Regions from separate parts of the Rouxiella sp. Mn2063 genome, predicted to be linked through region 2. Evidence: predicted binding sites of a transcription regulator. Region 2 holds the regulator's gene; the other holds the start of a gene.
The links. The regulator Fur, encoded in region 2, represses iron uptake genes when iron is present. The targets are predictions, from matches to a motif close to ATAATAATGAGAACNACTATCAA.
Positions count from the first base shown of each region.

Region 1: the regulator Fur is predicted to act here: its motif matches at 1,745-1,767, upstream of exbB (tonB-system energizer ExbB).

Region 1 is NZ_JBMOUD010000004.1:65,846-70,653, reverse strand. Features, by position in the region: gene metC (cystathionine beta-lyase) at 297-1,484, opposite strand; gene exbB (tonB-system energizer ExbB) at 1,861-2,874, shown strand; gene exbD (TonB system transport protein ExbD) at 2,879-3,310, shown strand; gene ACL9RG_RS07785 (cold-shock protein) at 3,472-3,951, shown strand; gene ACL9RG_RS07780 (Csu type fimbrial protein) at 4,003-4,808, opposite strand, start outside.
Region 2 is NZ_JBMOUD010000009.1:50,712-55,519, forward strand. Features, by position in the region: gene ybfF (esterase) at 1-702, shown strand, start outside; gene ybfE (LexA regulated protein) at 1,050-1,331, shown strand; gene fldA (flavodoxin FldA) at 1,524-2,051, shown strand; gene fur (ferric iron uptake transcriptional regulator) at 2,351-2,797, shown strand; gene ACL9RG_RS14280 (family 20 glycosylhydrolase) at 2,966-4,808, opposite strand, start outside.

The DNA.
Region 1 (4,808 bases), on a different contig from region 2:
TACTTTGCCGTAAAATCATTATCTCGCCATAGTAAATCTCACGCTTGATCCTTACGTTGATCTCAATGCAGTCAACATTGAATAAAGCGTGTTAAAGCGACAGAGTGACAATATCAATGCCTATACCCGCCATATTTGAAGTGGCTTCTGTGTTAGCTGCGCTTACTTACCGCCTTGAGGCAACTTCAATTATTTGGGGTATAGATATTATGCGGATTAACCGCCTGAGATCCTATCTGTGACAATAGGATCTGCGTGGTATCTCGCAATCATTTACCGAGCGCACGTCGTTTATTTTACGCAATACGTGCAAAGGCTGCTTCTAAATCAGCGATCAAATCGTCACAGTCTTCGAGTCCAATGTGTAATCTAACCAAAGTTCCTGTGAAATCAATGGTTTCAGCCGGGCGAATAGCCTGAAGTTCTTCCGGTTGGTTAGCAAGCACCAACGACTCAAACCCACCCCATGAATACGCCATACTGAAATGTTCAAAATGGTCGAGGTATTGAGCCAACTGTTCACGGCTTAAGCGTTGTTTCAGGACAAAAGAAAAGAGCCCACAGCTACCGCTAAAATCGCGTTTAAAGAATTCATGGCCTTTGCTTCCAGGCAGCGCCGGATGGTTGACGACGGCCACTTCAGGTCGTTCTGCGAGCCATTTGGCCACGCGGATACCGTTAATTTCATGCTGTTTTAAGCGTACGGCTAAGGTACGCAGGCCGCGGCTGGCAACATAAGCAGTATCGGCATCGACCATTTGTCCCATCAGGTATGAATGCTCGCGTAATTGCTCCCAGCAGCGTTCATTCGCGACCGCAGTACCAATCATCGCATCAGAGTGACCGATAATATATTTAGTCGCGGCTTGAATAGAAATATCGATATCAAAATCCAGCGCCTTAAACAAAATACCCGCCGCCCAAGTGTTATCGATCATGATAACAACCTCAGGTGATATTGCGCGTACCGCTTTAACGATGGCCGGGATATCCGGGACTTCCATAGTGATTGAGCCTGGAGACTCGAGGAAGACAACTTTGGTTTCTGGGCGCATTAGCGAGGCAATATCTGCACCGATTGAAGCGGGGTAGTAGGTGGTACTTACGCCCAGTTTCACCAGCACTTTTTCACAGAAATCCTGTGTAGGTTCATAGCTAGAGCCGGCAACTAAAATATGATCGCCAGAAGAGACGAAAGAGAGGATAGCATTACTGACCGCTGCCGCTCCGCAGGGATAAAGTACGCATCCTGCACCGCCTTCAAGTTCAACCATCGCCTTTTGAAAGGAGAAGTGTGTCAGCGTGCCGCGGCGGCCATAAAATAATTCACCTTTCGCACGATTAATGGTGGCGTGTTTCTTGGCAGCAACGCTTTCAAATGTTAGTGATGAAGCACGTTGGATCACCGAGTTAACCGAACCCAATGTATATTTTTTATCTCTACCGGCGCTCACCAGTACAGTTTCAATCTTCTTGGATGACATAAACCCTTTTACCTTTATTTATCTGCGTAAAGCGCACCATTGTTTAACCTTACTATGCCAAGGCTAAACTTGCATGATGAAGGTCTGGCGGCATTATTTATTTTCACTCACGTTAACATGCGGTTGATATGAGCGGCAGGGGTTGCCTACGTACTTGAGAATTTTTCAGTATTACAGTGTTTTCGTTTAAGAAACTCCGCAGCCTTGGCAAATACTGCTGGTACATCAAGGCACTTAGCTTATCGTGGCGGATAATGTAAATAATAATGAGAACCACTATCAATTCGGATGCTATCTTTGCTATTATTTGCCGCTATTAATATTTTAATTTCCTGATTATGGCTGGAGGCGATGCGTGGAAACGGATCGCAAAAAGATGAAAAAAACAGTGTCATTGTTAGCCGACGTCACTCCGACGATGCGCAATCGTCAATCTGCTGCTGTTCGTCTCGGCGGTAAGTTGGCTTCATTTGTACTGGTCGCGGGATTAAGCACCAGCGTATGGGCTGCGCCTTCTTCTCCAGCAGCCAATGCTCTAACAACGCCAACTGCTGCTACTGCATCGGCCCCTGCATCTACTGAGAATGTAGCATCTGCCGCTAATCAATCTGAGCCAGTAAGCGCATTACCGCAATCAACCGAGGCAAGCAGCGCACTGCCTGTCATCCCTAAAGACCTGTCCGTGCTTGGCATGTACCACAATGCCGATGTTGTCGTAAAAACGGTAATGATTGGTCTGCTATTGGCATCGGTAGTGACGTGGGCGATGCTGTTTAGTAAAGGTTCCGAGGTCTTTGCCGCCAGACGCCGTCTGCGCCGTGAACTAAGCGCTTTAGCACCGGTACGAACGCTCAATGAAGCGGCCGAACAAATTGATAGTTTTAGCGCGGGTAGCATTAGTGCACAAATGGTACGTGATGCGCAAAACGAGCTTGAGCTCTCCGCTGGTTCAACGGACAACAATGGCATTAAAGAACGTACCAGTTTCCGTCTTGAGCGCCGTGTCAGTGCGGCGGGGCGCTATATGGGACGTGGCAACGGCATTCTGGCGACTATCGGGGCAATTTCTCCGTTCGTTGGTCTGTTCGGTACCGTGTGGGGCATCATGAATAGCTTTATCGGCATTGCGCAAACTCAAACCACTAACCTGGCCGTTGTGGCACCGGGTATCGCCGAAGCGCTGCTGGCTACTGCTGTTGGTTTGGTTGCAGCAATTCCAGCGGTTGTTATCTACAACATCTTTGCGCGTACCATTACTTCTTATCGTCACCAAGTGGGAGATGTGGCTGCACAAATCTTACTGTTACAGGGGCGCGATCTCGACCTGGCTTCCAGCGATGCTGACTCTGCGCCGCGTGCTCAGGCCGGTCATCAGCTGCGCGTAGGGTAATATCATGGCAATACGTTTGAATGATGATGTCGATGAAAGCGGCGAAATGCATGATATTAACGTCACGCCTTTTATCGACGTTATGCTGGTATTGCTGATTATCTTTATGGTGGCCGCGCCGTTGGCAACCGTTGATGTGCGCGTTAATCTTCCGGCCTCAACCGCCAAGTCGCAACCGCGCCCGGATAAACCTCTCTATATATCAGTGAAAGCCGATAAGCAGCTGTTCTTAGGCAATGATCCAGTGAACAGTGGCAATCTGTCCGCCATGCTTGATGAGCATACTCATGGTAATAAAGATACGGTGATATTCTTCCGCGCGGATAAAACCGTGGATTACGAAACGTTGATGAATGTGATGGATTCGCTGCGTAAAGCGGGTTATCTGAAAGTAGGATTAGTCGGTTCTGAGCAGACTGGCGCTGCGGCTCAATAGTCCTACTCCCATCGTGATGAAGAACAAACCCGGCAAATATCGCCGGGTTTTTTTATGTCCGAAACGAGGTATCGGTAAGACGGGAGTTAACGTAAACTATGGCTTATCACTGTTTTGCGTTAAAACAGGCTTTTTTGAATGAATATGGGCGGTAAAGATCGATGAACGGCGTAATCACAACTTGGTTTGAAGATAAAGGTTTTGGCTTTATCAAAGATGAGAACGGTGATAACCGTTATTTCCACGTGATTAAAGTCGCTAACCCGGAGCTTATTAAAAAAGATGCCGTGGTGACCTTTGAACCTACCACCAATAACAAAGGGCTGTCTGCCTTCGCGGTAAAAGTCGTACCAGAGAGCAAGCATATTCATATTGCAGGTGAGCGTATTAAAATCACCAGCATTAAGTCCTTCTTAGCTTTTAGTGAAGAAGTTCCTGCTGATAGCAAAATTGATAAAGAGAATGCGGTTTTATCCGTTGGTCTGTTGATGAATCGTATTCGTCCGAAGGAAGAAAGCGCTCAGGCTAAAACGCGCACTCTCAAAAAACTGCTGATCACCACCTTCCAAAACAGCACCTATACCTTCTCAGAAGATGAAATCGATATCGACGAGACGATAAAAATCCTCAAAGCGTTGTAATGTCTTTAGTACCGGTGTCCAAGCATGGACACCGGTATCACCATTTCCCCATCAATACGTCACTGTTACAACCACGGTATCCGAGTAAGTCCCTGATGGAACGTTAGGCTGATTAGGGTTTACCGTCGCGGTGTAGTTGATATTTTGTGACAAGCCAGTACCGATAGACGGGTAATTCGCTGTTGGTGTCCATACGGTGGTATCTGCTTTTAATATCTGATATTGCAGACTATTCGTCGTGCCATTGACGGTCGATAGCATTTGCCTATATTGACCGGTGATTGGGTTATTACTGGTGAGATTAATGCTGTAAGTTGCGCCTAATGTGCAGCGAACGCTGAGTGAGTTGCCCGTCACGGGGGCGAAACCGGAAGGGAAGGCTGCGGTACCGAATTGAACATCAGGCGCATTATCGATAAAGCAGTAATTGCTCACTATCATTGTCACATTGATAAAGGTCGAACTAGTGCCATCGTCATAGACGCATAATCCTAAAACACCCAACGCGCAAAGGTGCCAGGCCCAGTTGATATTAATGGTATCGGTATAGACTCCAGCTTTGACATTCGCACCAGGTATGGTTTGCAAATAGAGTGGCAGCGTGCCGTTACTGGTGAACAGGCCAAGCAGTCCAAGAAGCGTAGTACTACTCCAGACAGTGGATGAGCCGACATTTACTGATTCGCCGCAGGCGCTATCTTTGCAAATCAAGTAAGGAATCGTCTGGTTGTTAGCCGCATTGAATAGCTCTGCTGTCGTACCATTGGCATTGGTCGTTGAAGCAATTGTCGCGGTGACGGTATTCGTACTGAGTAGGGTTAAGAGTCCCCCGGTACAGGCAAATCCGCTGGTTGCGG
Region 2 (4,808 bases):
CATGGTCTTTTTGGCACACTCGACAACTTAGGCGTTCTCGCACGTGATTTGAAACAGCATCATGACGTGTTGCAAGTTGACCTGCGCAATCATGGACATTCAGAACGTTCAACCGACATGTCGTATGCTGCCATGGCGCAAGATCTTTTGGAAACAATGGATACCGCTGGCATCGATAAAGCCTTAGTCATGGGACACTCGATGGGCGGCAAGGCAGCAATGGCACTAACAGCTCTCGCGCCAGATCGGGTTGAAAAATTGGTCGTCATTGATATCGCGCCGGTGGCATATGCTGAACGCCGACATGATAATATTTTCAGCGCAATAAACGCAGTGACCGACGCCGGTATCCGCGATCGCCAATCGGCAGCAGCTTGTATGCGCGACATTATTCCGGAAGAAGGCGTGATTCAGTTTCTATTAAAATCCTTCCAGCAAGGCGAATGGTTATTCAATGTGCCGGTGTTGATGGCTGAATACAGCAATATTATCGGCTGGAAAGAACTGCCCGCCTGGCCACATCCGGCGCTGTTTATTCGCGGGGGATTATCGCCTTATGTGCAAGAGCAATATCGTGATGCCATTGCCAGCCAGTTCCCAGCTTCACGAGCCCATGTTGTCGCAGGCGCCAGTCATTGGGTACATGCAGAAAAACCAGAGGCGGTTTTACGTGCGATTCATCGCTTCATTGATGTCGATTAAACGTACAGCCATTGTTCTCATCGCTTCACTGTGGTTTGAACGCTCAAAAAAGCGGCTAAACATAACAACTTAGCTTGATATCAGCGCAGTTAGACGTTGTGAACGCCAGTGCGGCTAGGGTATGATTGCGCGCTGTAATTTTGCCGCCCCGACGGCTCTTTTGGTATGGGGCGCAGAAGCTAAATTGGTTTAGGGTTTATACCAACGTCATGCCAAGAAGCGGTTAAGCGAAAGCTACCTCGCATCTTGAAAATCGACCGGTATATCAGCCCGAAATGTGTTAACCATCTAATCAACAGTCAGCATGCTGCCTTTTGATATAACTTCCCTAGTTGTACCGCTTACCTATGGCAAAAGAACAACTGGACCGCACGACGATTGATCTGTTTGCTGAGGATCGCCGTCCGGGGCGTCCAAAAACGAATCCGCTTTCCCGTGATGAACAGCTCAGGATTAACAAGCGCAATCAGCTCCGCCGTGACAAAGTTAACGGTTTGCGACGCGTAGAGCTAAAAATTAATGCTGAAGCTGTTGATACACTGAACAAGTTGGCAGAACAGCGAAATATCAGTCGTAGTGAACTTATCGAAGAGTTGCTATTAGCACATCTTAGCGATTTGCATGACTAATTGTTCCACCCGAAAGAGCACACAAAGGCGATAACACTTCCCTTTATTGCCCGATAAAATGCCCTCTTATTAATCGGTGGAATGCGGGCATGTTATCTCCTTGGTGAGTTTGCTATCATCCTCCGCATGTGCCCCTGAAAAAGTAAATGACTTTGCCAGGAACTAATTAAGAACAAGAGGTTGGGTAAACTTATGGCCGTAGTAGGTATCTTCTTTGGGTCCGATACAGGTAACACTGAAAACATCGCTAAAATGATCCAGAAACAATTAGGCAAAGATGTAGTGGAAGTTCACGACATCGCTAAAAGCACTAAGGAAGATCTGGAGAAGTTTGATATTTTGCTGATTGGTATACCGACTTGGTATTACGGTGAAGCGCAGTGTGACTGGGATGACTTCTTCCCTACACTCGAAGAAATTGATTTCGAAGGTAAATTGGTCGCGTTATTTGGCTGTGGCGACCAGGAAGACTATGCGGAATACTTCTGTGATGCGATGGGCACAGTGCGCGATATTATCGAGCCACGCGGCGCCGTCATCGTTGGCCACTGGCCAACCGAAGGTTATCACTATGAAGCCTCAAAAGGTTTGGCCGATGATACTCACTTCATTGGATTAGCTATCGATGAAGACCGCCAGCCAGAATTAACCAACGAACGTGTTGAAGCTTGGGTGAAACAAATCACCGAAGAGTTAAGTTTATCTGAAATTATCGGCTGATAAGCACAGCATAAACTGATTTACCCCTTAACATTTAAGGGGTAAAAACTATTACTGCAATTAACAATTTAACAGCAACAAAATTGTGACTTTTCCACGTATCAAGGTACACTTAGTACATCTGTTTTATCGAGTAAGTCAGTTCGGCCACCAGCATGTCTGACGTAAACGATCGTTTTTAACAGCCCACCGTTTTGCTATAGCTCGACAATCCTATAACAAAACGTTAATTTTTGTGCCAACCGATGCCAAAGGCTTTTGCCTCAACTTGATTAGCATAGTGACAGGACTGAATCCGCATGACTGACAACAACACCGCACTGAAGAAAGCCGGCCTAAAAGTCACGCTTCCACGACTGAAAATTCTGGAAGTGCTGCAAGCTCCAGCTGGTCACCACGTCAGCGCGGAAGATCTTTATAAAGAACTTATTGATATGGGCGAAGAAATTGGCCTGGCAACGGTTTACCGCGTGCTGAACCAATTCGACGACGCTGGTATCGTGACTCGCCACAATTTCGAAGGTGGTAAGTCTGTATTTGAATTGACCCAGCAACATCATCACGATCACTTGATCTGCTTAGATTGTGGCCGCGTTATTGAGTTCAGAGACGAGTATATTGAAGCTCGCCAACGCGAAATTGCCAAGAAACATGGAATTAAGCTGACTAACCATAGTCTTTATCTCTACGGTCACTGTGAACTTGGCGATTGCCGCGAAGACGACACATTGCACGGTGAAGGCTAAATAAGATTTAAGGCAAAGTGAGAAAGAAAGTACTCGCCTAATTCTTAACAGATTAACCGCTGAAAAGCGGTTTTTTTATGCCCGTTATTTATTCGTTATTGCCCGCAAAAAAACACAGGCCCGAAATTCGAGGCCTGCGTTTGTGATGATTGAAGCTAAGACCTTCGTTTATTGGATGATGTCCACTCGCTCCTCGCGGCTAAAACGCTTGCCGTCGGCGCTGGCCGAACGCACCCAAACTTCTCCCAGCACCTGAGGACGAACGTTATCGTCATAATGCTGCCACTGTTTACCTGCATCTTGCGAATACTCAATCGCTAAACCTGGCAAAGCAATATTAGCAACCAACTGTTTATCAACAATACGTGCTCCTGGTACTGGCAAACGGTAACCAATCTCCGCTTTATCCATTTTCGGCAATTCACGCTGCCCCATTAAGTTGGCGAAACGCATCCAATCAGTAGCCAACGCCTGGGTATTAACAAAGTGGGTTTTACCGCCAGAGAAGTTTCTGCCTGCTTGGTAATCCAGCTCCCATTCAGCACGGTGCCATGCGCGTTCAGCCAATGGCAACATACGTGGATAAATCATATATTCCATCTGCTGGTCGGTACGCACTGTCTCGCTCCAGGATTGTCCAGAAAGCCCGAAAGCCCCCGGCCAAGGTTTATCGCTCTTGGCTTCAAAAGCGTTACCATCACGATCGACCGATGTTTCCGCATTTTGCGGCAGGTTATCAGGGGCGAAGCTAAAGACTTTCGCTTCGTCGCTAAAGCGCGTTCCCCAGTAGTAACCACGCTCTTGCGGGTTCACTTCGTAAGGGTGATCGAAGTAGACATAATCTGGATTGGAGATAGTGACTTCATAGCCTTTATTGGCCCAGTCATTGACGCTATCGAAACCGCCCCAGTACAGCGCATCCCAGAAGTTCACTCCAACGCGCTTAGTGGCAAATGCCTTAGAGTCTTTTGCATCTTTCAGACCATCTTGCCAGGCCTGCATCTTCTCAATGCCGTGATCGTTGACCATTTTGCTCACTTCGATAGCAAAATGGCTGGCAAGGTGCTCAACATCTTCAACCTTACCGGATGTCACTAGCGCCTGACAAACTTGCGATTTCGCCCACGGCTTATCTTGCTTGCTTAGGTCAATGATTCCTTTACCCGCTTCTGGATTACCATGACTGTCTTGGAAACCTGCGCCCAGATAAATGTTTTTTGCTTCGTCACCGCCAAAATGCCAAGTTTTCAGCGGCTGCCCTGCTTCTTTATGCATCGCAGCAATTTCACCAATCACTTTATTCACAAAGCGTTTGGAGGAATCTAAACAAGGGTTCAAATAGCTATGGCGATCGTAAAACTGTACTGAGGTGGTAGTAGAATCATCGGTTGGGTCTAACAGGCGGAATTCGTTAGCTTCTTGCTCTTTGCCTGCGCTATGCAATTTGCGATAACGCGCCTCCATCGACATCACCGCGGCACGGGCATGTGCCGGGACATCGATTTCAGGGATCACTTCGACTTCTCGCGCCTGCGCGTATTTCACAATCTCGATGTAATCCGCTTTGGTGAAGTAGCCACTGCCATCGTTATTGCTGCTCGGGCCTGAACCTAATTGCGGCAGTAGGCATGTCGATTCGGTCAAATCATGACAACGCTGGCTACCCACTTCGGTCAACTCTGGCAGACCAGGAATTTCAATACGCCAGCCTTCGTCATCACTTAAATGGAAATGGAATTTATTTAATTTATAGGCCGACATTTGATCAATTAAACGCAGCACCGCCTGCTTACTATGGAAGTTACGTCCCACATCAAGGAACATACCGCGATACTCAAAGCGCGGGGCATCTTTTGCATCCAACTGGGCGATAGTTTTCGTGCCATCAGCCGGGATCAGCGACAAAATCGATTGCAAGCCATAGAAAACCCCCGCCCGATCAAATCCGCTGACTGTCGCCTCTTTATCAGTAATGTTCAACTGGTAAGCGCCTGGTTTTGCCATCACGCCG